Regions from separate parts of the Nocardioides panacihumi genome, predicted to be linked through region 1. Evidence: predicted binding sites of a transcription regulator. Region 1 holds the regulator's gene; the other holds the start of a gene.

Region 1 (15,647 bases):
ACGGTGTGCGCCACGCGCGCCGTATCGGCTCGATCACCACGGCCTGTGGCCTGCCTGCGCACTGGTTCAAGAACTTCCACGCCACTCCGTTCGTGGCTGGCGCGAGCGAGACCTGCGCTGACTGCAACGAGCTGTTCACCCAGCGCGGCGCTCTGCCGCCGGCCGGCGGCAGAGTCACGGTTTGAGGACCGCCGGGGCTTTTGCGACTCGAGACCTGAGGCACCGATGACCGGGATGAACCGGGAGTGGGGCGAACCCCGCCTGATCAGGGCCGGGACGATCAGTCCGAGACGAGCTCGACGTTCGGCAGGATCCACTCCTTGCTCATGACCTCCGGCTGGACGCCGTAGAACCGGAACATCAGCTCGAACCGGCTCGAGCCGCTCGTCGGGATGGTGTTGGCCTCGAAGCCGGGCACTCGCCGTTGAGCGAAGTGGACGTCGACACTGCCGTCGTCGTTGACCCTCAGGCCCTCGGTCATGGGCGTGACGGAGTACTGGTCGTTGCCTCGGATGAGGCCGTGCGTATGGCCGTCGTAGACCACCACCGACCAGTACTGCGAGACTGGCACACCCGCGGGGAGACGGAGCCGGTAGTGCTTGGCGGAGTCGAAAAGGTTCCCGTCGCTGTCGCGCAGGTCGACGAGGTAGAACTGTGCGGTCCCGACGTGCTTGATCCCGATGAAAGCCATGTGGTAGATCACGCCGCGGTTGGTGTACGGGTTGACCTGGTCGTTGCCGTAGCCGGTCGCCTGGGCTTCGGCGAAGTCACGCGTCACCGGGAAGAACCACTGTGAGCCCTCTGCCCACAGCTCCACCTCGTTCTCGTAGGAGTAGCGGAGCAGGTCGTGGGTCTCCTCGATCGCGCTCTCCAAGATCTTCGTGTCGTGTTCATCGGGTGAGAACGGCCGACCTCGCTTGATGCCGACCGTCTCGAGGATCTCGGAGAGGGCACGATCGCGTTCCAACCACGGCTCGGCCTGCACGATCCTGTCGAGCGTCTCGAAGAACCGGATGTCGTAGGGGATGAGCGTGTCGACGATCTCGTCGGAGAGATCCCGCCGCTGGTTCGCAGGCGGGTCGTCGGCCTGGGACAGCGGGTAGATGCGGATGCGGTGGCAGATCGCCAGGCCGCGGTCGAGCGCCTCCTGCGTGCTGTCAGTCAGCACCGACCGGATCAGCGTGTAGGAGCCGTAGGTGTCGCACGGGAGCGGCACGAATCCCTCCGGGACGGGGTCGGTGTAGCCGGGCGGGAGGATCACGAACCTGCCACCTCGCCCCTTGTCGTAGCCGAGCCGGCCGATGTCGACCAGCGGCATCTGGAACACGCTGCAGAGGGTGCCGTTGAGCGCCTGGTCCTCATCGTTGGCGGGGATGTCGACCACGATCGGGCCCTCCCGCGTGTCCATGAACGCCATGTAGTAGATCAGGTCGGGGTTCGGCGTCAGGGTCTGGTTGCGCCAGTCCAGGAGCCGGGACCAGTACACGAACTGGTTACCCCGGTCCGGCGACATGGCGGTGCGCATGAGCTCGTAGTTGACCGCCGGCATGCCCCAGATCGCCGCCTCCACGGCGCGACGGTGCAGACGACGATCCACCAGGTCGGATCCCAGGAAGGTCATAGCCCGACGCAACCACTGGTTCTGCTGCTCCGCTTTCACACGGATCAGGTGACGTTTCTGAGTCCAACGGCAACCGGCCTTCCCGAGGCGAAACGCGGGGCGGACGTCGTACGAGGTGGCCGCGATAGCCGCCGACTCGTATGACGTCCGGCAGGGCGGCAGCGGCCGCAGCTGCACATGCCGGAGGGCCCCGCCCGGATCACTCCGGACGGGGCCCTCGAGGCTCAGCTCAGCCGATCAGCTGCAGCCGCTGGTGCTGCCGCAACCCTCGCAGACGTAGCACGACCCGGCGGGGCGCATCTTCGTGCCGCAGGTGAAGCAGAGCGGGCTGTCGACCGCGGTGCCGCTGATGAGCTCGAGGAGCTCGGCGGTGGTGTGCGCCGTCTTGCCCTCGGCCTTCGGGGACTCCTGGACGATCGCCTCGATGACCTCGGCCTCGACCACCGGGTCGGACTCGATCACCGGCTCGGGAGCGGCGATGAGCTCCGCGGCCGATCCGGTCTCCTCGACGGGCTCGTAGGAGCCCGTCTCGAGGTAGCGCTGGCGCTCGTCGGCGGTGTAGATGCCGAGGGCGGCGCGCTGGTCGAACGGCAGGTAGTCCAGCGCCAGGCGACGGAAGATGTAGTCCATGATCGACTGGCTCATCCGCACGTCGGGGTCGTCGGTCAGACCGGCCGGCTCGAAGCGCAGGTTGGTGAACTTCGAGACGTAGGTCTCGAGCGGTACGCCGTACTGCAGGCCGATCGACACGGCGATCGAGAAGGCGTCCATCACGCCGGCCAGGGTCGAGCCCTGCTTGCCGAGCTTGAGGAAGATCTCGCCGAGCGAGCCGTCGTCGTGAGCGCCGGAGGTCATGTAGCCCTCGGCGCCACCCACCGTGAAGGAGGTGGTCCGCGAGACGCGCGACTTCGGCAGGCGCTTGCGGGTCGGCGCGTAGACGACCTTCTCGACGACCTTCTCGACGACCTCGGTCGCCGTCGCCACAGTCTCCTTCACGTCCGCCTTGGCGTCGGACAGCGGCTGACCGACCTTGCAGTTGTCGCGGTAGATCGCCGTGGCCTTGAGACCCAGCTTCCACGACTGCAGGTAGACGTCCTCGATCTCCTCGACCGTGGCCGTCTCCGGCAGGTTGACCGTCTTCGAGATCGCGCCGGAGAGGAACGGCTGGACAGCCGCCATCATCCGCACGTGACCCATCGGCGCCAGCGAGCGACGACCCATGGCGGTGTCGAAGACCTCGTAGTGCTCGGTCTTGAGACCGGGCGCGTCGACGACGTGACCGTTCTCCGCGATGTAGTCGACGATCGCCTCGATCTGCTCCGGCTGGTAGCCCATCTTCTTGAGCGCACGCGGGATGGTCAGGTTGACGATCTGCATCGAGCCGCCGCCGACGAGCTTCTTGAACTTCACCAGGGAGAAGTCGGGCTCGATGCCGGTCGTGTCGCAGTCCATCATGAAGCCGATGGTGCCGGTGGGCGCGAGCAGCGAGGCCTGCGCGTTGCGGAAGCCGTTGGCCTTGCCGGTCTCGACGACCTCGGTCCACGCCTTCGCCGCGGCCTTGATGACCGGGGCGTCGACAGCGTTGACCGAGCGGATCTCGTCCGACGCAGCGCGGTGCTTGCGCATGACACGCTGGTGCGCCTCCGCGTTGCGGGCGTATCCGGCGTACGGGCCGACGACACCGGCGAGCTCGGCCGAGCGCTTGTAGCCCGCACCGGTCATCAGCGAGGTGATGCCGGCGGCCAGCGTGCGGCCACCCTCGGTGTCGTAGCCGAGGCCGAGCGCCATCAGCAGCGCGCCGAGGTTGGCGTAGCCGATGCCGAGCTGGCGGTAGTCACGCGTGGTCTGGCCGATCGCCTCGGTCGGGAAGTCCGCGAACGAGATCGAGATGTCCATCGCGGTGAAGACCAGCTCGCAGGCCTCCTGGAAGCGGACGACGTCGAACGTGTTGTCGTCGTCGAGGAACTTGAGCAGGTTGAGCGAGGCCAGGTTGCACGAGGAGTTGTCGAGCGACATGTACTCCGAGCAGGGGTTGGACGCGGTGATCCGGCCCGTCTCGGGGTTGGTGTGCCAGTCGTTGATCGTGTCGTCGTACTGAAGCCCCGGGTCGGCGCACTCCCACGCGGCGACGGCGATCTTGCGGAACAGCTCGCGAGCGTCGACCTCCTCGATCACCTCGCCGGTCATGCGGGCGCGCAGGCCGAACTTCTTGCCGTCCTCGACGGCGCGCATGAACTCGTCGGTGACGCGGACGGAGTTGTTGGCGTTCTGGTACTGCACGGAGTGGATGTCGCGACCGCCGAGGTCCATGTCGAAGCCGGCGTCACGCAGCGCACGGATCTTGTCCTCCTCGCGCGACTTGGTCTCGACGAACTCCTCGATGTCGGGGTGGTCGACGTCGAGCACGACCATCTTCGCGGCGCGACGGGTGGCGCCACCGGACTTGATCGTGCCGGCCGAGGCGTCGGCACCGCGCATGAACGAGACGGGGCCGGAGGCCGTGCCACCGGAGGAGAGCAGCTCCTTGGAGGAGCGGATGCGGGAGAGGTTCAGGCCGGCGCCGGAGCCGCCCTTGAAGATGAAGCCCTCTTCCTTGTACCAGTTCAGGATCGAGTCCATCGAGTCGTCGACCGAGAGGATGAAGCAGGCGGAGACCTGCTGCGGCGCCTCGGTGCCGACGTTGAACCAGACGGGGCTGTTGAACGAGAAGTACTGGTGCACCAGCAGCCAGGTGAGCTCGTGCTCGAACGTCTCGGCGTCGGCGGCGGTGGCGAAGTAGCCGTGCTCCACGCCGGCCTTCGTGTAGGTCTTCACGACCCGGTCGATGAGCTGCTTGAGGCTCCACTCGCGCACGTCGGTGCCGACCGCGCCGCGGAAGTACTTCGTCGTGACGATCGTGGAGGCGTTCACCGACCAGAAGTCGGGGAACTCGACGCCGCGCTGCTCGAAGACGGCCTCACCGGTCTTCCAGTTGGTCTGGACGACGTCGCGTCGCTCCCAGGTGATCTCGTCGTAGGGGTGGACACCATCGGTGCTGAACACCCGCGCGATGCTGAGCCCCGCCCCGGCAGCCCCCTTGCGGGTTGCGCCGCTCACCGTCTCCGTCATGCTTCCTCGGTCCCGTCTGTGAGGTTTGTCTGTGTGGTCTCGTGCTGCTTCTGGGAAGTCTGCCGGTGACCACCGACAGTGCTGTCAGAGGGAAAATCCCCACTCCCTGACAACACCGCGGCGGCCCCCGGTATGCCGCTTTGGTGACCCGGGCAGGTCGCTTCCCCACGCCTGCCCGGGCCGTCTGTGGATCAGCCCGGTGGGGCTGAGGTGAGCAGCTCGGCCATCGGCAGATCTGCTTCGTCGTACGTCGCCCGCTCGCTGCGGAGCATGGCGATCTCGTCCTCGAAGTCGTCGGCGCTCTCGAACTGCCGGTAGACGCTCGCGAACCGGAGGTAGGCGACCTCGTCGAGCTGCCGCAGCGGCCCCAGGATGGCCATGCCGACCTCGTGCGCCGGCACTTCGGCGAACCCGCTCGTGCGCAGCGTGTCCTCCACCTCCTGGCCGAGGCACTGCAGCTGGTCCTCGGTGACCGGACGGCCCTTGCACGCCTTCCGGACGCCCGCGATCGCCTTGTCCCGCGTGAACGGCTCGGTCGCGCCCGAGCGCTTGAGCACCGTCAGCTGCATGAGCTCCACCGTGGTGAAGCGCTTCTCGCAGCCCTGGCACTGGCGCCGGCGGCGGATGGACCCGCCGTCCTCGGCGACACGCGAGTCGAGGACCTTGGTGTCGGTGTGCCGGCAGTAAGGGCAGTGCATCAGGGGCCTCCTCTCACGTGTTGCTTGGGGACGAATCTGTGGAGACGGTGTGTGAAACCGGCCCCGGGCTGTGCAGTCACACCACTCGTTCTGTGCACTAGATGTGGAGAACTACATGTGTGTAACTACTAGATGTAGTGGAACCCTAGCCCGCCCATCGCAAGAGCTGTCAAGCGACGCGGCGTGTCGCGCGAACATCTCGGAAATGTGACCCGTGGGACGCGAGTGTTCGCGCCTTCTTCTCAGGCAGCGAACGACGCCGCCGATAGACGCGCCACTCCCCTCCGCCGCCTCTCTGGGTCGGCGAAGAGTCGACGAAGCATCGTCGAAGCGTCGACGAGGCCGGCAACCCGGGCGGGTCCCGCCCGGTTGCCGGCCTCCATCGGCCACAATGACCGGGTGACGGAGCAGGAGGGGCCCGGGAGCACGTCCGGGAGCACGTCCGGGTCAGCGGGCAAGCGCGCCGGGTCGCGCAAGGGGGAGAGGGCGCCCCGTCCCGCCCGCGCCCGCGGTCGAGTCCTGGCGTACGCCGTCGGCATGACGCTCGCCGTCGTCGCGTGGGGCTACCTCGTCTGGGCGGCGATCGACTTCGGCTCCAGCGCCCGCGACGGGGACGGCGCCTCCTGGTGGTTCCTCGCCCTCGCGGCGCTCGGCGCCGTGGCCTGCCTCTTCGTGGGCCTCATGCTGCTCGCGCGGCTGGTCCGCACCCTCGGGATGACGACGAGCCCCACCGAGCCGCCGCGACCCGGCGGCAAGCGCGCCGCACGCTGACCGGTCGAACACCGGCAGGAAGACAAAACGCAGGAAAGACGAAACGACGGCGCAGCAGGTGGCCCGAGTCCCTGCCGCACCGTCGTGTACTGGCGCCCCGTCGTTACAGCGTCCAGCTCTCCCCACGCGCCATGGGGTCGTCCTCGAGCAGCTCGCGCAGTCGGAGCAGCACCTTGCTGAGCAGCCGCGAGACCTGCATCTGGGTGACCCCGATGACCTCGCCGATCTCCTTCTGGCTCATCTCCTCGTTGAAGCGCAGCCGCACGATCAGCCGCTCGCGCGGCGTCAGGTTGGCGAGCGCCTGCTCGAGCATGAGCCGCACCTCGATGGCGGCCAGGTCGTCGTCGTACGTCGGCAGCAGGTCCGCCAGGCTGGCGCCCTCCGCAACGGTCTCGGTGGGGGCGTCGAGCGAGGTGGGGGTGAAGCAGCCACGGATGGCAAGTGCCTCGTCGACCTGGCGCTCGGTCACGCCGAGGACGCCGGCGATCTGCGCCGAGTGGATCTCCTCGCCCTGCGATGAGGCCTCGTCACGCACCTGCATGGCCGCGGCCTGCAGCTCCTGGAGCGACCGCGGCGGGCGCACCATCCAGCCGTGGTCACGGAACCAGCGCTTGAGCTCGCCGCGGATGGTCGGGACCGCGAAGGTCAGGAAGTCGTCGGCCACGTCGGGGTTGAACTTGCGCGAGGCGCGAACCAGGGCCGTGTAGGCGACCTGCTCGAGGTCCTCGAGCGGAACGCCGCGGCGGGCGTAGCGGCGTGCCAGTGACCGGGCGACGCCGGTGTTGACCAGGACGACCTGGGCCAGCAGCTGCTCCCGCTCGGGGCCGGTGGCAACGTGGGCTTCTGCGATCAGTCGGTGAGTCTCGCTCTGGCGCTGCTCCCGGGGGAGCTCTTCGCGGAGACCCTGCCAGGTGGGGTTGGCGGTCATAGGCTCAGCATGTCCCGGGCAAAACCCCCTGAATCCTCACGAGACCCGAAATGGCCCCCTCGGGTGACGGTTTCCAGCCACGGCCTCACCCCTAAGGGTGGATAGTGGCCATGTCTCGATGGGTAAGACGCTCGACGCACCTTCACTCTGTCAAGATTCGCGTGGCCAGGCTCCAAACCCCGAGCCGGGCTCGGCCCCACCAGGAAGCTTCACGACATGGACGACCTCCACCAGACCGACGCCGGCCACCAGAGCTGGGCCTCCCTGCTGCGCGACAACCAGGAGGAGGTGCTCGAGAAGTGGACGGCGACGGCCGCGGCCAACCTGGCCGGCCGGATGACGACCGCCGAGCTGCGACGCGACATCGACGAGATCTACACCGGCCTCCTGCGCGCCGACACGGCCGAGGCGACCGACATCCGCAGCAGCTCCTTCGCCGACCTGCGCAGTCTGCTGACCGAGCTCAGCCGCACCCGTGCGCGCCAGGGGTTCACCCCGACGGAGACCGCGACCGGCGTCTACGCGCTCAAGGACGCCGTGCTCGACATCCTCGAGGAGCACGGGGACGTCAAGGGCTACCGCGCCTTCGCGCAGCTCTCCCGTCTGGTCGACGACCTGGGCATGTTCATGCTCGAGACCTACGCGACCACCCGCGAGGCGGTCATCGCCGAGCAGTCCGAGGCTCTCCTCGAGCTCTCGACGCCCGTGGTGAAGCTGTGGGACGGCATCGTCGCCCTCCCGCTCGTCGGCACGCTCGACTCCGCGCGGACACAGGTCGTCATGGAGGCGCTGCTCCAGACCCTCGTCGACACGGGCTCCGAGCACGCGATCATCGACATCACCGGCGTCGCCGCCGTCGACACCCAGGTCGCCCAGCACCTGCTGAAGACCGTCCAGGCCGCCCGCCTGCTGGGTGCCGAGTGCATCATCTCCGGCATCCGGCCGCAGATCGCCCAGACCGTCGTCGCCCTGGGCATCGAGTTCGGTGACATCCACACCAAGGCGAGCCTCGCCGACGCGATCCTGCTCGCGATGCGGCGCTCCGGCCTGGACGTGGTGTCCACAGCCGGCAAGGCACGCTGATGGACCGCATCCCGATCCTGCGTATCGGGGACGTCCTCCTGGTCTCGATCCAGATCGACCTGCAGGACCAGATCGCACTGGCCCTGCAGGACGACCTCAGCAACAAGATCGTCGAGACGGGCGCCAAGGGCGTCCTCATCGACATCTCCGCTCTCGAGATCGTCGACAGCTTCATCGGCCGGATGATCTCCACCACCGCCGCGGTCTCGCGAGTCCTCGACGCCGAGACGGTCGTCGTCGGCATGCAGCCGGCCGTGGCGATCACGCTCGTCGAGCTGGGCCTGACCCTGGACGGCGTACGCACCGCGCTGGACGTGGATCGCGGCCTCGCCCTGCTGGCGACCGCCCTCCGCTCCGGCCACGCGGAAGCAGAAGCCGATGTCCTCGCCCACGAGTGAGTCAGCGGCCACGCTCACCCTGCCGATCGTCAACGACGGCGACGTCGTGCGCGGTCGGCAAGCGGTCCGCGACCTCGCGGTCGCGGCGAAGCTGTCGCTGATCGACCAGACCAAGCTGGTCACCGCGACCAGCGAGCTCGCCCGCAACACGCTCGTGTACGGCGGCGGCGGCGAGCTGCGCGCCTCGACCCGGCACGAGAGCGGACGCGTGGGCATCGAGGTCGAGTTCATCGACGACGGCCCCGGCATCCCCGACATGGACCTCGCGCTGACCGACGGCTGGACCAGTGGCTCGGGTCTCGGGCTCGGCCTTTCGGGCGCCAAGCGTCTCGTCGACGACTTCGAGGTCGACTCCTCCGCCGGCCACGGCACGCGGGTGCGCATCGTCAAATGGAAGCGCTGACCGTGCTGGGCGAGATCGCCCCGAACGGGACCGAGGGCGACCTCTGGCTCACGCTGGACGACGTCTCGGCGGTCGCGCGCGCCCGTCGCCAAACGGCCGCGCTCGCCCATCGGCTGGGCTTCAGCGAGACCCGGACCGGTGAGATCGAGATCGTCGTCAGCGAGCTCGCGAGCAACGTGGTCAAGCACGCTCGCGGCGGCGACCTGGCGATCGGCGTCGTACGCCGGGGCGAGACATCGCTCCTGCGCGTCGTCGCGATCGACTCCGGTCCGGGCAGCCGCGACATCGAGGCCCTGGTCACCGACGGGGTGTCGACCTCGGGCACCCTGGGCATCGGCCTCGGCGCAGCGCGCCGGCTCGCCACCAGCCTCGACCTCTACTCGGTGCCGGCCGTCGGGACCATCGCCGAGGCGCAGTTCGCCGACGACTCCGGATCCGCCCCGGCGCCGGCGGTCGCCTCACTGACCCGCCCGCTGGGTGGCACCGGGCCGTGCGGTGACGCCGTCGCGTACCGCGAGCTTCCCGAGGGCCACCTGGTGATGCTCGCCGACGGTCTCGGTCACGGTCCGCTCGCTGCGGCGGCGTCGGGCCGGGCGGTCGAGGTGCTGCTGACGTCGGCGACGACCGGTCCGGGGGCGCTGCTCGCCGAGATCCACCGCGCGATCGGGTCCACCCGCGGAGCGGCGGTGGCCGTCGTACGCATCGAGGCGGATGCCGGCCGGGTGGTCCATGCCTCCGTCGGCAACGTGTCGGCCCGGCTCGTCGGGCACGGGCGCTCACGCACGCTCGCCGCCCAGCCGGGCATCGTCGGCCACAGGATGCCGCGGCTGCGCGAGCAGACGGAGGCCCTCAACGACGCCCTGGCACTGGTGCTCCACAGCGACGGTGTCTCCGACAAGTGGACGCTCGCCGGCCTGCCCGGCGTGCTCGGCCACGGCCCCGGCGTGCTCGCGGCCGCACTCCTGCGCGACGCCGCCGTGCACCGCGACGACGCGAGCGTCCTGGCCGTGCGGACCGCCCGATGAGCGAGGCCCTCAGCAGCCTCGTGCTGGCGGGTGAGGACGACGTCTTCGCCGCCCGCCAGCTCGCCCGCGTCTGCGCCGAGGAGCTCGGCCTCGAGCGGCTCGACGCGATCCGGATCGCCACCGCCGTCTCCGAGCTCGGCCGCGAGGCCGTGATGCGTGGCGGCGCCCGACTCACGGTGCGGCTCGGCCGTGCCGACCTGCTTCTCGACCTCGCCGTCGCGCCCGACCAGAACTGGTCGGCCGTCGTCGGTCCAGTCGGCCGGCTCGTCGACGAGCTGGTCACCGACGAAGGGCGGATCACCCTGATCAAGCGACTGCCGCACGCCGTGACCCTCAGTGCCGAGAGTCTCCGCATGCTGAAGCACCGTCTCCGGGCCCATGCCCCCTCGACGCCGACCGAGGAGCTCCGCGAGCAGAACGACGAGCTCATCACGGCCCTCGAGGAGGTGCGCCGCCAGAAGTCCGAGCTCGAGGTCGTCAACAAGGAGCTCGAGGAGACCAACCGCGGGGTGATGGCGCTCTACACCGAGCTCTCCGCGGAGCTCGACCGCACCAACCAGGGTGTGGTCGCGCTGTACGCCGAGATCGAGGACAAGAACGAGCAGCTCCGTGAGGCGAGCGAGGCGAAGAGCCGCTTCCTGCGCAGCATCAGCCACGAGCTGCGCACCCCCGCCAACTCGGTGCTCGGGCTCACCCGACTGCTCACCGACCCGGCTGGGCCGCCGCTCACCGAGGAGCAGCTCGAGCAGGTCGACTACATCCGGGCCAGTGCCCGCGACCTGCTGCGCCTCGTCAACGAGCTGCTCGACCTCTCCCGCGCCGAGGCCGGTGCGCTGCGCCCCGAGCCCGCCGAGGTCGACCTCGGCGCGCTGCTCCAGGAGCTTCGCGGACCCGCGGAGTCGCTGCTGCGCCCCGGTGTACGCCTCGTCGTCGACGACTCGGCCCCGATCGTCACCACCGACGTCGACCTGCTCCGGCACGTCCTGCGCAACCTGGTCAGCAACGCCGCCAAGTTCACCGCCGAAGGCGTCGTCGAGGTGGGCGCCGCCCTCCGCGGCGACCTGGTCGCGGTGTCCGTGCGCGACTCCGGCGTCGGGATCGGGTCCGAGGACCTGCCCCGGATCTTCGAGGAGTTCTACCAGGTGCGCACCCCGCTCCACACGAGCGCCAAGGGCACCGGGCTGGGCCTCCCGTTCGCACAGCGGGTGGCGGGGGCGCTCGGTGGCAGGATCGAGGTCGAGAGCACCCCGGGCGTCGGAAGCACCTTCACGTTGCTGCTGCCCTCGAAGGAGGGCGCTGGATGAGCACACTTCCGCGCATCCTCGTCTGCGACGACACACCGGCCAAGCGCTACGTGCTCACCAGCTGGCTGCGTCGCGCCGGCTACACCGTCATCGAGACCGTGTCCGTCGCCGAGGCGATGGACGCCCTGAGCCGCGAGCAGTTCGACCTCGCCGTCCTCGACGTCCACCTGCCCGACGGCAGCGGACTCGACATCACCCGCTCCATCAAGGGCGACCCCCTCACCTCCTCGACCCCGGTCATCCACGTGTCGGCGATCGCGATCGAGACGCACGACCGGGTGCTCGGCCTCGACCAGGGTGGCGACGCCTACCTCGTCGACCCGATCGAGCCCGAGGAGATGCTCTCGACCGTGCGGGCGCTGCTGCGCTCGTCGGGCGCGCGCCGCAACGCCGAGGAGCTGGCGACCCGGACCAGCCGGCTCAACCGGGCCGCCGTACGACTGCACCTCGCGACCACCATGCCGCGGCTCGCCGAGGCCGCGGCGTGGGCTGCGGCCGAGGTCACCGACGCGGCCACCGCCGTCCTGATCCGCCACGAGCAGACGGCTCTGTGGGCGGCCGCTGGCGCCGGGGGCGAGACCTCGGGCACCGTCCTCGACGAGGACCGGGCGGACGCACTCCTGGCGGCCGCCCAGCGGCCGCCGGTCCGGTCCGCAGTCCTCCCGTGGTCAGACGTCCTCCCGGTCGCGGCCGGCGACGAGTGGGCGCTGTGGCCCGTCTTCGGAGCCGGGGCGCAGCTCGGCTTCATCGCCGTCCCGCGGACGCACCTGACCGAGGCCGTCGAAGGACTGGTGGAACGCCTCGCCCAGCTCACGTCGGTCGCGGTGGACAACCTCCTGGCCCTCGAGCGCGAGCACCAGACCGCCATGCTGCTGCAGCGCAGCCTGCTGCCCGCGGTGCTGCCGCAGCCGAGCGGTCTCAGCATCGCGGCGCGTTACCGCGCCTCGCAGCGCCACGCGGAGGTCGGCGGCGACTTCTTCGACGCCTTCAACATCCACGACGACTGCCTCCTCGTGATCGGCGACGTGCAGGGCCACTCGCTCGAGGCCGCCGTAGTGATGGCCGAGCTGCGCTACTCGCTGCGGGCCTACGCATACGACGGCTACACACCGGCCGAGGTGCTCGACCGGGTGGACACCCTCCTCGAGCGCAACGACGCCGAGCTCATCGCCACCGCCTGCATCGCCCGGGTCAGCGCGGATCGCCGAAGCCTCGAGATCGTCAGCGGAGGGCACCTGCCGCTGCTGATCTGCCGCGACGGCGAGACGTCGTACGTCGAGACGCCGGGCACCCTGCTCGGTGTCGGCATCGCACACCAGCCACAGACCATCGGCCTGCGACCCGGAGACCGTCTCGTGCTGGTCACCGACGGACTCGTGGAGCGTCGCGGCGAGCTGATCGAGAAGGGGCTCGAACGCCTGGCCGACGCGGTCCGCGCTGGCGTCGACCTCACCACCGAGGGCCTTGCGCAGGAGCTCGCCATGCTCGGCGGCGCCAGCGACGACGACGTCGCCATCCTCGTCGTCGACGTCACCGTCTGACCCGGGTCGGCCCGAGGTCCGTCCGCGCTCTGCGGCGCGCGCGTGTCGCATCGCCGATGCGAACACCGACGTGCCGAACGCCGAAGTGCCGAACGCCGAAATGGTCTGAGGGGCGGAGCCGTCTTCCCAGCGGCTCCGCCCCTCGGCCCTGCATGACAGGGCTCCCCGTTGATCCCACCGGCTGGGGTCGAGTCAGCCGGCAGAAGTCGCACCTATTCAGTTGTCCCCGCGTGGCTCGCGGGTGGTCGTGATCCGCTGGCGCTCATCGAGCGAGCGGGACGCGGAGCTGCTGCCCGGCCTGAAGCGCGCCGCCGGAGAGTCCGTTGAGGTCCTTGATGTGCTCCACCATGTCGGCGGTGTGCCCGCGGACGGCCACGCTCTGCGCGATGTCCCACAGCGTCTCCCCCGGACCGACCTGGATCGTGGTCGTCGACTCGGGACGCTCGGTCGCGGTCGAGCCTGCGGCCAGCACGAAACCCGCGACCAGGGCGACCGCCAAGCCGATGAGGAAGACCACGGCGCGTCCGCGACGCGTCAGCCGCACGGCCGACCGTCGGGCGGCCGGACGAGCCGGCGTAGCGACGCGGGTCGGGATCACGCGGGTCGGGGTCAGAATCATCGTGCTCATCGTCAGCTCCTGGGGAAGTAGGGCTTCTTCGTCCGTCGGAAGATGTCTATCGGCGACCACCGACAGTCCTCGTCGGCCCCGCTGATCGATCACCTGTTCGATCGAACACATGAGCGAGACTAGATCAGGTGTTCGAACGATTTCAAGGGCTGCGTCGAACATTTCTTCGAGACACGCGGGTTCGAACAGATGTTTGAAGTCGGGCCCGCGCAGGGTCTACCGTGGGCCCATGAGCACCCAGACCCCCGGCCGGGGCAGCAGGCAGGCCGGCGCGTCGGGGCGCCCGGTGAGCGAGTTGCCGGACGGCCCGCCCGACGCGACCGGACTCACCCCGCGCCAACAGCGGATCCTCGCCCACCTGAAGGACTGCATCGAGCAGCGCGGCTATCCGCCGAGCATGCGGGAGATCGGCGCAGCCGTCGGTCTCACGAGCACGAGCAGCGTCGCCCACCAGCTGAAGGTGCTCGAGGAGAAGGGCTTCCTCAAGCGCGACCCGCACCGGCCGCGCGCCCTCGAGGTCTTCCTCCCGGAGGTGCTGGCCGCGCGCAAGTCGATCAGCGCCGCGGAGGAGACATCGTTCGACGAGACCGGCATCGGCGACGCCGCTCCCCCGGCTCAGTACGTGCCTCTCATCGGCCGGATCGCCGCGGGCGGCCCGATCCTCGCGGAGCAGCACACCGAGGCGGTCTTCCCGCTTCCGAAGGAGCTCGTCGGCGACGGCACGCTCTACCTGCTCGAGGTCTCCGGCGACTCGATGATCGATGCGGCCATCTGCAGCGGCGACTACGTCGTCATCCGGCAGCAGCCCAACGCCGAGAACGGCGAGATCGTGGCCGCGATGATCGACGGCGAGGCGACGGTCAAGACCTACAAGAAGAAGGACGGGAAGGTCTGGCTCTTGCCGCACAACCCGGCGTACGAGCCCATCGACGGCACCCACGCCACCATCCTCGGCAAGGTCACCGCGGTGCTCCGCAGCCTCTGACGACCCACCTGACGACGATCGGCCCCGCCACCTCCCGGCGGGGCCGATCGTCGTCAGCCGCCCCTACGAGGTCGAGGACGGGCACAGGGATCACCCCGAAATGTCCCTGGGTTGCGATAAACCGGGAAGAAACCGACGGACGACTCGGGTTACGCTGACAGACGAAAATCTCGGATTCCTTACTTCGCCCCGAGGGGGGATCGGATGGACTGGCGACGCCTGCGGACGCTGCACGCGCGGCGCTCAGGCGTTTACGCCGGGTTCCTGGAGATCTCGCTGATCGGGGTCCTCTACGTCTTCTACACGTCGTCCCGGATGCTGGCGTCCGGCGATCTCGCCCCCGCCCTGCACCGGGCCAGGGAGCTCGTCCGCTTCGAGCGGTACGTCGGCCTCAACTGGGAGCACCCGATCAACGACTTCTTCGCCGACCACGGCGTGGTCGGGCTCCTCGGGTCGTACTGGTACTCCACCGCCCACTACATCGTGACGCTGACCGTCCTGGTGTGGCTCTACCTGCGGCACCGCTCGGACTACGTCACGATGCGACGCGCGCTCGTCGTCGCCACCGTCCTGGCACTCGGCCTCTACCTCCTGCTGCCGACCGCGCCGCCGCGGTTCCTCGGCGGCTTCGTCGACGTGCTCGACCTGCACTCGGCGCAGGGCTGGTGGGGTGCGGACGCCTCGGCGCCGCGCGGCCTCGGCCACCTCACGAACGAGCTCGCCGCCTTCCCGTCGCTGCACGCCGGCTGGGCGCTGTGGGTGGCGATCGCCATCCACGAGGTCAGCCGAAACCGGGTGCTGCGCACGCTCGGCTGGTCGCACGCGCTCATCACGGCGACCGTCATCGTGGGGACCGGCAACCACTGGACGCTCGACGTCATCGTCGGTTGGCTCGTCGTGCTCGTGGGATGTGTGGCGGTAGCGCCGTTCACGCCTATCATCGAGACTCGTCCGTCCATCCCTGCGTCTCGGAGACCACATGCGCCTGCGCCGCTCCGCCCTGTCCTTCCTGCTGCTGACAGGCCTCTCCCTCGGAGCGCTGAGCCCGGCACTGGCAGCTGAGGACCCGACGCCGGCCGACTCGAGCGCGGTCGCGGACCCGACCGCGGACGGCGCGAGCGCAGCGACCGACCAGCTCTCCGTGCCCGCGACCC
Region 2 (15,647 bases), on a different contig from region 1:
GGCAGAAGTACGCCGGCCGGGGCCGCGCCTCGCCGCCCAGCTCCATCCGCTGGATCGGAGTGCCACAGCGCAGGCAGGCGGCGCGACCGCGCCCGTAGACGGCGTTCGTGGGCGGTCGGCGTGCCATCGCCTGCTCGAGCTTGAGATGCCCGACCCGCACGGTCCGCAGGAGATCAGGCACGTCGCGGACGGGTGTGGTCGGATGAAGCCCCATCGTGAAACAGATCTCGGCGGCCCACATCGTGCCGATGCCGGCGAGGCTGGTCTGGTCGCGCAGCGCGTCGAACACCGGCTCGTCGGGATGGGCCCGCAACCGGCGGACGGCCTCGTCCTCGTCCCAGTCGCTGCCGAGCAGGTCGGGGCCGAGGTGCCCGACCGCCTCCGCCTCGTGCGAGCGTGCGAGCACCTCGACGACGCCGAGCAGGAACCCGACCGCCTGGGCCGTGTCCGTCTCGAGGACGACGCGGACGGTGTGCGCGGGCTTGGGCCAGCGTTGTCCGGGGCCGAGGATGGCCCACGAGCCGTCCATCTTGAGGTGGGTGTGCAGCGTCCAGTCGTCGCCGATGCGGGTCAGCAGGTGCTTGCCGCGCGCGACCGTGCCCGCGACGGTCTGCCCGGCGAGGTCCACCGTGGCGAAGCGAGGCACCCGCACGTCCGTGCGGGTCAGGACCTCGCCGGTCAGCGCACGGTCGAGCCGGCGTGCCGTCCGGAGGACGGCGTCACCTTCGGGCATCGCTGATCCGCAGACCTCTGGGTGTCGCCACGAAGCCGGCGGACTGGAGCGCGTGTCGCAGCGGCGTGTCGCCGGAGCCGAGCAGGCGGTCGCCGTCGGCTCGCTCCACGGTCAACCGCCCGAGGGCACCCCGACGGACGGCGTCGGCCAGCGCCTCTGCGGCGGGGTCCAGCCGGTCGGGCTCCTCCGACCAGGTGAGGAGGGTCCGTCCACCGCGCTCGACGTAGAGCACGAGGTCACCGTCGACGAGGACGACGATCGCGCCCGCCTTGCGTCCAGGACGGTGTCCTTCGCCGGCCGGCCACGGCAGGGCAGCGCCGAACGGGTTCGCGGGGTCGGTGGCTGCCAGTGCCACGGCGATCGGCTTGACGCCGTCGTCGGTGCTCCTGCTGTAGGTCCGCAGCCGGTCGACGGCGCCCGCCGTCCCGAACTGAGCAGCGCCGAGGCCCTCCACGAAGTAGCCGCGCCGGGCCCGACCTGAGTCCTCGAAGGCGCTCAGCACCTTGTAGACGCCGGCGAAGCCGCCGGGAACCCGCTCGTTGACCACGGCACCACGCGTCACGACGCCGTGCCGCTCGAGGAGTCGCTCGGCGGTGGCGTGCGCGCGCCGCGTCGCGTCCGAGTCGATCTCCGGGAGGAGGGCCCATCGGCCGGCTGTCTCGGGCGGTCCCGACCGTGCCGGCATCCGCCCCCGGCCGCCCGAGAGCCGGGCGCGTGGCGGCTGCCGTCGGGTCCGGTGGGCAGGCGTGCCGGCCCCGGTCAGGGCGCGGACCGGGGCGAGGGTGTCGTTGCTGATGCGTCCCGCCCAGACGAGATGCCACAGCACGGCGCTGAGCCCGGGGTCGTCCTGGGCGCCGACGGCGTCGGAGAGCTGGCGGAAGAACCAGGCGCCACCAGGCGACAGCGCCTGCAGGACCGCTTCGGCGAGCTCGGCGTCGCGGTGGTCGAGCCCTTCGAGCTCCTGCGGCTCGGGCAGCGTCAGCTCGGCGCTGTCGGCGGCGTGCAGCGAGATCCACCCGTCGGCGCCCGGCAGCGGCCCGTGTCCGGACCAGAGCACCTCGCCGGTCGTCGTCAGCTCGTCGAGGTAGGCCGGCTCGTAGTCGACCACGCGTGCTGCGAGCACCAGCGGCTCGAGTGCACTCGCCGGCACCGGGCAGCCGGCGAGCTGGTCGACGACGGCGAGCACGCCGTCGATGCCGCGCAATCCCTTCGCCGTGGCCGAGACACGCTGCCAGGCCGGCAGGAAGCGACCGAGCGTCGCCGGCTCGACCGGTTCGATCTCGTGACGCAGACGCGCCAGCGAACGTCGACGGAGGGTCCGCAGGACGTCGGCGTCGCACCACTCCTGACCGCCGACGACGCCTGCCGGCCGGAACTCGCCGTCGAGCACGCGGCCACGAGCCGCGAGGCGCTGGAGAGTGTGGCGCACCACCGCGACGCCGAGGCCGAGCCTGTCGGCCACCTCGTCAGCCGTGAAAGGTCCGTGTGTGCGGGCGTAGCGAGAGACGAGGTCGCCCAACGGATCCTCGACGGGCTCGGTGAAGACGGCGGGGACGCCGGGCGGCACAGCGACGCCGAGGCCGTCCCGCAGCCGGCCGACGTCCTCGACGACGGCCCAACGGTCGTCGCCGGCCACGCGGACGGGGACGACACGACGGGCGGCGACGAGGCCATCGAGCATGGTGACGGTCGCAGCGGCGTCAGGGACGGTGCGCGCCTGCACCTCGGCGCTGCTCAGCGGGCCGACGAGGCGGAGCAGGTCCACGACGCCCTCGGCGTCCCGTGCGCGCCGGTCCGGGGCGAGCCGCTGCAGCTCCGCCTCGAGCTCGGCGAGGACCTCGGGGTCGAGAAGCTCGCGCAGCTCCGCCCGGCCGAGGAGCTCGGCGAGCAGCCCCTGGTCGAGGGACAGCGCCGCCGCGCGGCGCTCGGCGATGGGGGAGTCGCCCTCGTACATGAACTGGGCGACGTAGCCGAACAGCAGGCTCCGTGCGTACGGCGACGGGGTCGTCGTGGCCACGTCGACCACCTGCACCTCACGGCGCTCGACCCGACGCAGCAGCGTCACGAGCGAGGACAGGTCGTAGACGTCCCGCAGACACTCGCGGACGGCCTCGAGGACGATCGGGAACGACGGATACTGAGCGGCGACCTGCAGCAGTGCCGCCGACCGCTGACGCTGCTGCCAGAGGGGGCTGCGCCTGCCGGGGTCGCGCCGTGGGAGCAGGAGGGCGCGGGCCGCGCACTCGCGGAAGCGGCTGGCGAAGAGCGCCGACCCGCCGACCTCGGTGGTGACGATGTCCTCGATCTCGCCCGGGTCGAAGACGACGATGTCCGGCCCGGGCGGCTCGGCCTCGGTGTCGGGGATCCGGATGACGATGCCGTCATCGGAGGCGACCGCCTGTCCGTCGACACCGAACCGCTCGCGGAGCCGCGCGTTGATCGCGAGTGCCCACGGTGCGTGCACCGGCGTGCCGTAAGGGGAGTGGAGGACCAGTCGCCAGTCGCCGAGCTCATCGCGGAAGCGCTCGACCAGCAGGGTCGTGTCGCTGGGCAGCACGCGGGTGGCCTCCGCCTGCTCGGTGAGGTAGGCGACCAGGTTGCCGGCAGCCCACTCATCGAGTCCGCCCTCCTGCGCGCGCGCCTCCGCCTTCGCCGGCGGAAGCGCCGCGAGCTCGCGGGTGAACGCACCGATCGCCTCGCCGAGCTCGGCGGGTCTGCCGAGGCTGTCGCCCTTCCAGAACGGCAGGCGTCCTGGCACTCCCGGCGCGGGCGTCACGAGCACACGGTCGTGGGTGATGTCCTCGATCCGCCAGCTGGTCGCCCCGAGGGCGAACACGTCACCGACGCGCGACTCGTAGACCATCTCCTCGTCCAGCTCGCCCACCCGCCGGCCCGGCCCCTCGCCCACAGCCAGGTAGACGCCGAACAAACCCCGGTCGGGAATCGTGCCGCCGCTCGTCACCGCCAGCCGCTGCGCGCCGGGCCGGCCCGTCAGCGTCCCGGTGACCCGGTCCCACACGATCCGTGGCCGGAGCTCGGCGAACTCGTCGCTCGGATAGCGCCCCGCCAGCAGGTCGAGGGTGGCGTCGAACGCGCTCCGCGGCAAGGCGGAGTACGACGCGGCGCGTCTGACCAGCTCGAAGAGGTCGTCGACCGGCCACTGGTCCATCGCCGTCGCCGCGACGACCTGCTGGGCCAGCACGTCGAGCGGGTTGGCGGGCACGCTGAGCGACTCGATCGCTCCCGAGCGCATCCGCTCGACGGCCACTGCCGTCTGCGCGAGGTCGCCGCGGTGCTTGGGGAAGAGGATCCCCCGGGAGACCTCGCCGACCTGGTGGCCCGCGCGACCGACCCGCTGCAGGGCGCTGGCCACGCTGGGCGGCGACTCGATCTGCACCACGAGGTCGACCGCGCCCATGTCGATGCCCAGCTCGAGGCTGCTCGTCGCCACGACCGCCGGCAGTCGGCCGGCCTTGAGGTCGTCCTCGATCAGCGCCCGCTGCTCCTTCGACACCGAGCCGTGGTGCGCCTTCGCGATGATCGTCTCGGCGCCGTGGCTCTGCCCGGACTGCGCCATCAGCTGCGCTGGCGGCGCCCCGTCCGCGTCGACCCCGGAGGCGATCTCGTTGAGACGAGCGGTCAGGCGCTCGGCGAGCCGCCGGGAGTTGGCGAAGACGATGGTCGAGCGGTGCTGTGCGATGAGCCCGGCGACGCGCTCCTCCACGTGCGGCCAGAGCGAGTTGCTCCGCTGCGGGTCGCCCGACTCCTCGTCGTACTCCTCCGGGGCCGTCATGTCCTCGACCGGCACCACGACCTTGAGGTCCCACCGCTTGTCCGCGGGTGGCGCGACGATCTCGACCGGGGCCGTGCCGCCGAGGAAGCGTGCGACCTCCTCGAGCGGGCGCACCGTCGCCGACAGGCCCACCCGCTGCGCCGGCTTCTCGAGCAGGGCGTCGAGCCGCTCGAGGGTCAGCGCGAGGTGGGCGCCGCGCTTGGTGCCGGCGACGGCGTGCACCTCGTCGAGGATCACCGTCTCGACACCGCGCAGCGACTCGCGCGCCTGGCTGGTGAGCATGAGGAAGAGCGACTCCGGAGTGGTGATGAGGATGTCCGGGGGCGCCGTGACGAGCCGGCGACGCTCGTTGGCGGGGGTGTCGCCGGACCGCACGCCGACGCGCACGTCATGGGTCTTCGTGCCGAGGCGCTCGGCCGTCTGCCGGATCCCGACGAGCGGCGTTCGCAGGTTGCGCTCGACGTCGACGGCGAGAGCCTTGAGCGGGCTGACGTAGAGCACCCGGGTGCGCTTCGCCTTCTCGGGGACGGCGTCGGTCAGCAGCCGGTCGACCGCCCAGAGGAACGCGCTCAACGTCTTGCCGGAGCCGGTGGGCGCCACGACCAGCGCGTGCCGTCCCTTGCTGATCGCCTCCCAGGCACCCTGCTGCGCGGGAGTCGGCTCCGCGAAGGCGGCCGAGAACCACGCGCGGGTCGGCTCGCTGAATCGCTCGAGGGGCATGCGACCATCCTTGCGCACGGCACCGACACCCGAACCGCTCAGGCGGGGCGCTCGGCGGCCGTTATGGGTCCTGTCCCCGACAGAAAGCAGACATGTCCCACAGCAGCACGGCCGGTCGCCTTCGCCCGGCCCCTCCCGTCGCCGTCGTCTTCCCGCTCGCGGTGGCGCTCGCCATGACGCTCGCCATGACGCTCGCCATGACGATGGCCGCGCCCGCCTTCGCGAGCGCTCCGCGCGCCCACCCCCACCACGCTCGCCACGACCGGATCCCGCCGAAGCGGGTGTGGCTGCGCGACGTGTCGACGGCGCTGTCGGACGTCCCGACGTATCTCGACGCGCGCGCCCGCGCGGCTGGCAGGCTGGCCGTGGTGCTCGGCATCGACAACGTCGCCCTCGCCTCCCACTACGACTGGCCACGGGGTGTCCCGCCGACGCTGCGGGTCGCCCGGCACGCCCGCCGGCTCGGCATGGCGGTGTTCTTCGTGACCGGGCGCTTCCAGCGTGAGCAGCATCGTCTGAGCCGCCTGCTGCACAGGGCAGGGTTCGACTTCGACGGGGTCTGTGGACGCGCGCCCGGCGAGCGGGTCCCGGTGGCCAAGCAGCAGTGTCGACGCGCCATCGCGGCCAGGGGCTACACGATCACCGCCAACATCTCGAGCAACAGGCAGGCGTTCCACGGCGGCTACTACGAGCGCGCCGTGCTGCTGCCGGACTACGGCGGCAGGCTCGGTTAGGGCGGCTCGCGGCATCGCCCTCTGTCGGTGCTCTCGGGCATGGTGAGCACGTGGACCTCTCCCTCGACCTGAGCGAGCGCGGTGACCGTGCCGGGGCGCTCTACCGCGCGCTGCGCGACGCGTTGCGGGAGGCCAGGCTCGTGCCCGGCGATCGGCTTCCCTCGAGCCGCACGCTCGCGGGAGATCTCGGCATCTCCCGGACCACGGTCGCGACGGTCTACGAACGACTGGTCGCGGAGGGCTTCCTCGAAGCACGGGTCGGGGCGGGCACCTTCGTCAGCGAGGTCGCAGCCACGCCGCCGCGCTGCGCCGCGGGCTCGCTGCGGCCGCGTCCGGGCTGGCGCTGGCCGCCCGTCGCCGTCAGCGGGGACAGTCCCGTGCCGGCGTACGACTTCAGGGTCGGCATCCCCGACGCCTCCCTCTTCCCGTTCGAGACGTGGCGTCGGATCCTGGCGGCGGAGTCACGGCTCCGCGGGCACAGCCCGGGGGCGTACGGCGGCCCGGCCGGCCTCCCGCGGCTGCGCGAGGCGATCGCCCACTCGGTGGCCTACGGGCGGGGCGTGCGGGCCGACCCGGACGAGGTCGTCGTCACCAGCGGCACCCAGCAGGCGCTCGACGTCGTGGCGCGGGTGCTCCTGCAGCCCGGTGACACCGTGGCCGTGGAGGATCCGGGCTATGCCGCGGCGCGTGACCTCTTCGCGTCCCACGGTGCCACGGTCGTGCCGGTGCGGGTCGACGCCGAGGGCCTCGTCGTCGACGAGCTGCCGGCCCGGACGCGACTGGTCTACACCACACCGAGCCACCAGTTCCCGCTCGGCGTGGCGCTGAGCCTGGCCCGGCGCCGAGAGCTGCTCACCTTCGCCGCGCGCCACGACGCGGCGGTGGTGGAGGACGACTACGACAGCGAGTTCCGCTTCAGCGAGCGGCCGCTGGAGCCCCTTCACGCGCTCGACCGCAGTGGCAGGGTCGTCTACGTCGGGACCTTCTCCAAGTCGCTGCTGCCGAGCCTGCGGGCGGGATACCTGGTCGCGCCACCGAGCCTCGTCGACGCGTTGTCGGGCGCGAAGCAGCTGACCGACGGGTTCGGGCCGGTCCAGCCGCAGGCCGCGCTGGCGCGCTTCCTCGAGGAAGGCCTGCTCGGACGCCATGTGCGCCGAGCCGCGAAGGTGTACGGCGAACGCCGAGCCCTGGTGCTGGCCGCCCTCGACGGTCTGCCCGTGGAGGTGGTCCCGTCGGCGGCCGGCCTGCACCTCGCGGCGTACGCCGCCGTGCCGCCCGACCTCGCCGAGCGCGTCCGCTCGGAGGGGATCGCCGTCGAGACCATCGCCCAGCACCGTGTCGGCGCCGGCCGTGACGGCCTCGTGCTCGGCTACGGCGCCGCCGTCACGGACACGATCCGGCCGGGACTGGCTCGGCTGGCACTGGCGGCGGGGTGGACCGCCTCCTGACGAGGGTCCACACCAGACCTCCGGCGGCGAACAGGGCCGGACCGATGACGTGTGTGCCGGTCATCGCCAGCAGCACGAGGGCTGAGGCCAGGGACGCGACGGCGCACCACCAGGCCGGCGTACGCCGGGGGAGGAGGCGGAGCGCGGCCGCGGCCCCGACGACGTACACGAAGGAGAAGGTGCCCGTCGCCAGGAGCAGTGTCGCGTCGGTGGGAAGGTCCAGCAGCGCCAGCGTCGCGACCGATCCCAGAGCGATCGTGGCGATCACCGCGAGTGAGCGGCGCGGCACCTCGCCCGGCCCTCCACCGGCTGCCAGGACGCGAGGCAGGCCGCCGTCGCGGGCGAGTGCGGCACCGAGCCGTGAGCCGCCCGCGAAGTACGCGTTGACGGCCCCGACGGTCAGCAGGACGGCGACGACCGTGGTCACCGGCCGCGCTGCATCGCCGAAGCCGAGCACGAGGAGGTCGGACAGGGGCGCGGGGCCGGTCGCCGGCCCGAGGACCGCCACGGTCACGAAGGCGATCCCCAGGTAGAGCACGCCGACCACGACCAGCGCGATCGCCGTCGAGCGGCGGATGTCGCGCGCGGGGTCGCGATACTCCGCCGACAGCGAGGTGAGGATCTCCCAGCCCGCGAACGCCCATACCAGCACCGCCGCTGCGCGGCCGACCGACGCCCAGCCGTGGGGCGCGAACGGAGTCAGGTGGGCCAGGTCCGCGTGCGGGAGTGAGACCAGCACGGAGACGGCGAGCAGGAGCGCGATCGCCGCGGCGATGCCGAGCTGGATCCGGCCGGAGATCCGGATCCCGAACCAGTTGAGCACGGTGACGAGCGCGATGATGCCGGCGGTCGCGGCGAGGGTCGTCGGTCGTCCGCCGCCTACTGCGTCGGCGACGTACGCACCGGCGAACGCGGCCGCGACCGGGGCGCCGACGCCGATCGTGAGGTAGCACGCCCAGCCGACCATGACGGCGACGTGCTCACCGAAGGCGAGCCGTGCGTATGTCGACACACCGCCGCCGTCGGGGTGGCGGGCGCCGAGCGCGGCGAAGGTCGTCGCGAGGGGGACCGACATCACGATGAGCGCTATCCAGGCGACGAGCGAAGCTGGTCCGGCCTCGGCGGCGGCGAGGGCGGGGAGCGAGATGACCCCGGTGCCGAGCACGGCGCCGAGGGTGAGGGCCGCGCCCTGGGTGACGGAGAGTCCGGAGCGAGTCACACACGGAGCGTAAAGCGACATAGTGGCCCGCCACCCGGCCAATTTCGCCACGATCGACTGGGCCAATCGCCCCCGGCGTTCGAGGCTGTCGGTGGGGCGTCCTAGGGTCAGGAGTGTGTCCGAACCCATGACCTCGGCTCCCGTGGTGCCGGCATCCTCCGACCCGCCGTCGATGATCTCGGCGCGCGGGCTGCGCAAGTCCTTCGGGCAACGCGGGAAGAAGGGGCAGGGGACCGAGTTCGAGGCGGTCCGGGGCATCGACGTCGACGTACAGCGTGGAGTGGCCTTCGGCTTCCTCGGCCCCAACGGCGCCGGCAAGTCGAGCACCATGCGGATGATCTGCTGCGTGTCGCCGGTGAGCGGCGGCGACCTGCGCATCTTCGGGCTCGACCCGGCGACCCACGGCCCTGAGATCCGGGCACGGATCGGTGTCTGCCCGCAGGAGGACACCCTCGACACCGAGCTCAACGTCTGGGAGAACCTCTACGTCTACGGTCGCTACTTCGGGCTCCCGCGCGACGTGGTCAAGGGTCGGATCGACGAGCTGCTCGACTTCGTGCAGCTGACAGACAAGGCGCGTGCCAAGGTCGACGACCTCTCCGGGGGCATGAAGCGGCGTCTGACGATCGCGCGGAGTCTGATCAACAAGCCCGAGATCCTCATCCTCGACGAGCCCACGACAGGGCTCGACCCGCAGGCGCGCCACGTCATCTGGGACCGCCTGTTCCGGCTCAAGCAGCAGGGCGTGACCCTCGTGCTGACCACTCACTACATGGATGAGGCGGAGCAGCTCGCGGACCGTCTGGTCGTGATGGACAAGGGCGTGATCGTCGCGGAGGGCTCGCCTCGCGAGCTGATCGAGCGCTACTCCACCCGCGAGGTGGCCGAGATCAGGTTCGGCGTCGGGCAGAACGAGGCCGCCGCGCCGCAGGTGTCGGACCTCGCCGACCGGGTCGAGGTGCTGCCCGACCGGCTGCTGCTCTACACCGAGGACGGCGAGCGCGCGCTGCAGGAGGTGCTCGGCCGTGGACTTCGGCCCGAGACGACGCTCGTTCGGCGCGCCACGCTCGAGGACGTCTTCCTGCGGCTGACCGGCCGCACCCTGGCGGACTGATGGCGACGCCCACGGTGCCGATCGCCGGCGCGCTCCGGCTGGCCGACTACTGGACGATCGTCTACAAGCGGACGTGGAAGGGCGGCGTCATCACGTCGTTCGTGACGCCGTTCTTCTACGTCGTCGCGATGGGGGTCCTGCTCGGTGGCTACGTCACGGCTGACCCGGACAGGCTCGGCGGCGCGCCGTCGTACCTCGCCTTCATCGCCCCCGGCATGGTCGCCGCGCAGGCCATGACGATCGCTTTCAGCGAGACCACCTATCCGGTCATGGGCATGGTCAAGTGGCAGCGGATCTACTACTCGATGATCGCGTCGCCGCTCAGCGTCGGCGAGATCGTGCTGGCTCAGCTCGGCTTCATCGTGCTCAGGGTGGCCTTCTCCTGCGGTGTCTTCCTCGCCGTGCTCGCGCCGTTCGGCGTGTTCGGCTCGGTGTGGGGGACCGTTCTCGCGCTGCCGGTGCAGATGCTCATCGGGCTGGCGTTCGCGACGCCTGTCTTCGCGTTCGCCGCTGGCCTGGAGGACGAGTCGGCGTTCGCCCTGGTCTTCCGTCTCGGGATGATCCCGCTGACGCTCTTCTCGGGCACCTTCTTCCCGATCGACAACCTCGGGCCGGTCCTGGAGGTCGTCGCGAGGATCACGCCGCTCTGGCACGGCGTCGACCTGACCCGGATGCTCGTCCTCGGAGACGTGCACTGGGGCCGAGCAGCCGTCCACGTGGCCTACCTCGCCGTGCTCGCTGTCGTCGGCTGGCGGCTGACGGTGCGCCGACTGAGCAGACGGCTGGTGAAGTGATGGCGCTCGTCAACGTGGCTCTCAACACCGCGGTCAGCCGGCCTGTGCGCGCCGGCGAGGCGGTCTCGCTCCTGCTCTACCGCAACTTCCTGGCGTACCGGCGTGCCTGGACGGTGTTCGCGACCGGGTTCCTCGAGCCGGTGTTCTACCTGTTCTCGATCGGGATCGGCGTCGGCAAGCTCGTCCACGGCTTCGAGTTCAACGGCGAGCCGATCGACTATCGCGAGTTCGTGGCGCCGGGCATGCTCGCGGCGTCGGCGATGAACGGCGCTCTCCTGGACGCGACCTTCAACTTCTTCTTCAAGCTGAAGTACAACAAGCTCTTCGACCAGATGCTCGCGACGCCGTTGACGACCCTCGACGTCGCCCGCGGCGAGTTGTCGTGGTCGCTGCTGCGTGGGGGCTGCTACTCCGCCGCCTTCGTGCTCGTCATGCTGGCGATGGGCCTGATCGGCTCCTGGTGGGCGGTGCTGGTGGTCCCGGCCACGCTGCTCATCGGCCTCGCGTTCGGTGCGGTCGGGATGGCCCTGACGACCTTCATGCGGTCCTGGCAGGACTTCGAGTACGTGACGCTGGGCATGCTGCCGATGTTCCTGTTCTCGGCCACCTTCTTCCCGGTCACCGCCTATCCGGACTGGCTGCGATGGGTCGTGGAGTGCACTCCGCTGTATCGCGGTGTCGTGCTCTGCCGAGAGCTCACCACGGGCGCCGTGTCGTGGGGCTCGCTGGTGTCCGTCGCCTATCTGGTAGCGCTCGGGGTCGCTGGGCTGCTCGTCGTTCGCCGTCGGCTCGACAGGTTGTTGCTGACATGAGGCACACCGAGTTCTGGGCCCGGATGGAGCGGGCCCTGGGGGCGGGCTACTACGAGGCGTGGGCCGACCAGTTCGTCATGAGCGCCCTCGGTGGCCGGACCGCTCGGCAGGCGCTGGACGCCGGCTACAGCCCTCTGCAGGTCTGGCGTGCGGTGCACGACACCCTCGGGCTCCCGCCGAGTGAGCGCTGAGTCGCGACACGCCGGACAAATCAGTGGATCGAACATCTGTTCGGGCTAGATTGTATCCACAGGTGGCGCGCTGGTCGACGTGATCCACAGGTGCTCGAGGCGCCTTTCCGGGTTTGTCGGTGGGCTCGTCTAGCGTCCTCCTCGATGACGAAGACACGAGGAAAAGCGACCACGAAGACGCACGAAGGAAGGACGACCGCCATGGCTGGTGGAGACCGCGAGAAGGCGCTGGACGCCGCGCTCGCCAACATCGAGAAGCAGTTCGGCAAGGGCTCGGTGATGCGCCTGGGCGACGACTCGCGCGCCCCGCTGGAGGTGATCCCCACCGGTGCGATCGCGCTGGACGTGGCCCTGGGCATCGGCGGCCTGCCGCGCGGCCGGGTGGTGGAGATCTACGGTCCGGAGTCCTCCGGCAAGACCACTGTCGCCCTGCACGCGGTCGCCAGCGCCCAGCGTGGTGGCGGCGTCGTGGCCTTCATCGACGCCGAGCACGCACTCGACCCGGACTACGCCAAGGCGCTCGGTGTCGACACGGACGCGCTCCTGGTCAGCCAGCCCGACTCCGGCGAGCAGGCGCTCGAGATCGCGGACATGCTGATCCGCTCGGGCGCGCTCGACCTGATCGTCATCGACTCGGTCGCGGCGCTCGTGCCGCGGGCCGAGATCGAGGGCGAGATGGGCGACAGCCACGTCGGTCTGCAGGCGCGGCTCATGAGCCAGGCGCTGCGGAAGATGACGGGTGCCCTCAACGGCGCCGGCACGACGGCGATCTTCATCAACCAGCTGCGCGAGAAGATCGGCGTCATGTTCGGCTCGCCCGAGACGACGACCGGTGGCCGCGCCCTCAAGTTCTACTCCTCGGTCCGCCTCGACGTGCGTCGCATCGAGACGCTGAAGGACGGGACCGACATGGTCGGCAACCGGACCCGCGTCAAGGTCGTGAAGAACAAGGTCGCCCCGCCGTTCAAGCAGGCCGAGTTCGACATCATGTACGGCAAGGGGATCAGCCGCGAGGGCGGCCTGATCGACGTCGGCGTCGAGGCCGGTCTCATCCGCAAGGCCGGGGCCTGGTTCACCTACGAGGGTGATCAGCTCGGCCAGGGCAAGGAGAACGCCCGCAACTTCCTGAAGGACAACCCCGACCTCGCCAACGAGATCGAGAAGAAGATCCTCGAGAAGCTCGGCGTCGGCCCGACGGTCGACAGCCCGGAGAGCGCCGACCTTCCGGCCGACCCGATCGGTGTCGATGACTTCTGAGTCCGCATCGAGTGCTGATGTCCCCGACTGGGTCGGGGACGTCAGCCTCGGGGTCGACGCCTGGACACGGCGCGGCGCCGAGACGCAGCCACCGCCGGTGGATGAGGTCGTCGAGGGTCCGGCCGCGGATCCCGAGTCGGTGGCACGGAAGATCCTGCTCGACCAGCTCACCGGTCAGGCGCGCAGCCGTCACGAGCTCGCCACCCGCCTGGCGAAGCGCAATGTCCCCGAAGAGATCGCCGCCCGCCTGCTCGACAGGTTCGAGGAGGTCGGGCTGGTGGACGACCAGGCCTTCGCCCGGCTCTGGACGACAAGCCGCCAGTCGTCCAAGGGGCTCGCTCGGCGAGCGTTGGCACAGGAGCTGCGCCGCAAGGGTGTCGCCGACGATGTCGTGCGCGAGGCTCTCGACGAGCTCGACCCCGCGGACGAGGAGGCTGCCGCCCGGGCACTCGTGCAGCGCAAGCTCCGCACCATGAGTCGCCTGGACGACACCACGAAGGCCAGGCGGCTGGTCGGCATGCTCGCGCGCAAGGGCTACCCGTCAGGATTGGCGCTGGCCGTCGTGCGTGACGAGGTCGCCGGCATGCCAGAATCCGACGCGTGAGCGAACCCGAGCGGGAAGTCCTGACCTACGAGCTCTTCGGCATCGCCGTCCGAGAGGTCGCCCAACAGGTCGTGGACTCCGGCTACGAGCCGGACATGGTGCTCTCCATCGCCCGGGGAGGTCTCGGCCTCGGCATGGGGCTGGGCTATGCGCTGGACGTCAAGAACCTCTCCGCCGTCAACGTCGAGTTCTACACCGGCGTCGGCCAGACTCTCGACGTGCCGATGATGTTGCCGCCCACACCCGCAGCGGTCGACCTGACCGGCCTCAAGGTGTTGATCGCCGACGACGTCGCCGACTCGGGCAAGACCTTGGAGGTCGTCCACGAGTTCTGTGCCGACCACGTCGCTGAGGCGAGGACGGCGGTCATCTACGAGAAGCCGTGGACCGTCATCAACGCCGAGTACGTCTGGCGCCGTACCGAGAAGTGGATCGACTTCCCGTGGTCCTCGATGCCACCGTTGGTCAACCGTCACGGAGGGATAGCGCACTGATGAGCCTTCTCGATGAGCTACGCATCCCGCGAGGTCCGGTCGACCTGTCGGCGTACTCGCCTGGCGGCACGCCCGGGCTCGACATGGGGAAGAAGCGCGGCAAGCGTCGCCTCGACGCGCTCGGCCCGGCGCTCGTGAAGCTCCAGACCAAGCTCTTCGCCCAGCGCGCACAGCCCGACGGCCGGCGGGTGCTGCTCGTCCTGCAGGGGATGGACACGTCCGGCAAGGGCGGCGTGCTCAAGCACACCGTCGGCCTGGTCGACCCGGTCGGCGTACGGATCACCTCCTTCAAGGCTCCGACTGACGAGGAGCGCGCCCATGACTTCCTGTGGCGCATCGAGAAGGCGGTCCCTGCGCGTGGATACCTCGGTGTGTTCGACCGCTCCCACTACGAGGACGTGCTGATCGCGCGGGTGCACTCCTTCGCGCCACCCGAGGAGATCGAGCGCCGATACGGTGCGATCAACGACTTCGAGCAGCGGCTCGTGGACGAGGGCACCGTCATCGTGAAGTGCATGCTGCACATCTCGCCCGCCGAGCAGATGAAGCGGCTGCTCGCCCGGCTGGACGACCCCGCCAAGCACTGGAAGTACAACCCGGGGGATGTCGACGAGCGCCAGCAGTGGGCCGCCTACACCGAGGCCTACGAGGTCGCGCTCGAGCGCACCAACACCGAGGCGGCTCCGTGGTACGTCGTGCCGAGCGACAAGAAGTGGTATCGCAACCTCGCGATCGCCAAGCTCCTCCACGAGACGTTGAAGTCCCTCGACCTCGGCTGGCCGGCGGCGGACTTCGACGTCGCGGCCGAACGGAAGCGGCTCGCGGCTGACACGATCGGGGAGCGTGAGGGGTGACGCTCGCGCAGGTCCGCGTCACCCGTTATGTCACACCCCTGCGCGAGGGGGGCAGCCTCCCGGGCATCGTCGAGGGCGACGACCTCGGCACGTACGTCTGCAAGTTCCGCGGTGCGGGCCAGGGGCTGCGCGTCCTGGTCGCGGAAGTCATCGTGGCCGGCCTCGCCAGGGCCCTCGACGTGCCGACGCCTGTCCAGGTGGAGCTCGACCTCGACCCCCAGATCGCCCGTTACGAGGCCGACGAGGAGGTCCAGGACCTGCTCAACGCCAGTTGCGGCTCCAACCTCGGCATCGACTTCCTGCCCGGCGCGTTCGGGTACGACGCGGCGTACGAGCCCGATCCGGACCTGGCCGGCCGCATCCTGTGGATCGACGCGCTCACCGCCAACGTCGATCGCAGCTGGCGCAACCCCAACCTGCTGGTCTGGGGCGGGACGGTGCGGGCCATCGACCACGGCGCCTCGCTCTACTTCCACCACTCGTGGCCGGGTGCGCCCGGGAATCCGGAGCGGTTCGCGGCACAGCCGTACGACGTCTCCGAGCACGTGCTGCGCGGGTTCGTGGCGCAGGCCCGTGACCAGGACAAGGCGCTGGCGGCGCGGCTCACCGACGACGCGTTGGCCGGCATCCTCGGCGACGTGCCGGACCAGTGGCTCGAGCCCGTCCCCGGTGCCGACGATGCCCCAGCCGTGCGTGATCGCTACATCGAGTTCCTACGGGCACGCCTCGACCTGGGACGGGAGTGGCTGCCCTCATGAGTGAGACACGGTCGCCGTACCAGTACACCGTGCTCCGCTGCGTTCCACGCGTGGAGCGCGAGGAGTTCGTGAACGTGGGCGTGGTGCTCTTCTGCCCCGAGCGGGACTTCCTGGCATGCGCG

The links. The regulator LexA, encoded in region 1, represses DNA repair genes until DNA is damaged. The targets are predictions, from matches to a motif close to TCGAACANNTGTTCGA.
Region 2: recA (recombinase RecA) is a predicted target of LexA. The motif match lies at 11,587-11,602, and genes of this name have one in related genera.

Annotation. Positions count from the first base shown of each region.
Region 1 covers NZ_BAAAPB010000001.1:1,855,620-1,871,266, reverse strand. Annotated here, with positions in the region: gene ABD205_RS08825 (hypothetical protein) at 1-185, shown strand, start outside; gene ABD205_RS08820 (DUF1214 domain-containing protein) at 281-1,621, opposite strand; gene ABD205_RS08815 (vitamin B12-dependent ribonucleotide reductase) at 1,859-4,729, opposite strand; gene nrdR (transcriptional regulator NrdR) at 4,921-5,427, opposite strand; gene ABD205_RS08805 (hypothetical protein) at 5,827-6,198, shown strand; gene ABD205_RS08800 (sigma-70 family RNA polymerase sigma factor) at 6,302-7,126, opposite strand; gene ABD205_RS08795 (STAS domain-containing protein) at 7,343-8,209, shown strand; gene ABD205_RS08790 (STAS domain-containing protein) at 8,209-8,607, shown strand; gene ABD205_RS08785 (anti-sigma regulatory factor) at 8,588-9,010, shown strand; gene ABD205_RS08780 (ATP-binding protein) at 8,998-10,035, shown strand; gene ABD205_RS08775 (ATP-binding protein) at 10,032-11,339, shown strand; gene ABD205_RS08770 (SpoIIE family protein phosphatase) at 11,336-12,880, shown strand; gene ABD205_RS08765 (LysM peptidoglycan-binding domain-containing protein) at 13,143-13,508, opposite strand; gene lexA (transcriptional repressor LexA) at 13,738-14,493, shown strand; gene ABD205_RS08755 (phosphatase PAP2 family protein) at 14,698-15,555, shown strand; gene ABD205_RS08750 (MXAN_6640 family putative metalloprotease) at 15,473-15,647, shown strand, end outside.
Region 2 covers NZ_BAAAPB010000008.1:233,118-248,764, forward strand. Annotated here, with positions in the region: gene ABD205_RS22045 (DNA-formamidopyrimidine glycosylase family protein) at 1-733, opposite strand, end outside; gene ABD205_RS22050 (ATP-dependent helicase) at 720-5,246, opposite strand; gene ABD205_RS22055 (HAD family acid phosphatase) at 5,339-5,980, shown strand; gene pdxR (MocR-like pyridoxine biosynthesis transcription factor PdxR) at 6,031-7,428, shown strand; gene ABD205_RS22065 (APC family permease) at 7,364-8,647, opposite strand; gene ABD205_RS22070 (ABC transporter ATP-binding protein) at 8,775-9,761, shown strand; gene ABD205_RS22075 (ABC transporter permease) at 9,761-10,555, shown strand; gene ABD205_RS22080 (ABC transporter permease) at 10,555-11,367, shown strand; gene ABD205_RS22085 (DUF3046 domain-containing protein) at 11,364-11,558, shown strand; gene recA (recombinase RecA) at 11,760-12,815, shown strand; gene ABD205_RS22095 (regulatory protein RecX) at 12,805-13,419, shown strand; gene ABD205_RS22100 (phosphoribosyltransferase) at 13,416-13,913, shown strand; gene ABD205_RS22105 (PPK2 family polyphosphate kinase) at 13,913-14,767, shown strand; gene ABD205_RS22110 (HipA family kinase) at 14,764-15,525, shown strand; gene ABD205_RS22115 (DUF3037 domain-containing protein) at 15,522-15,647, shown strand, end outside.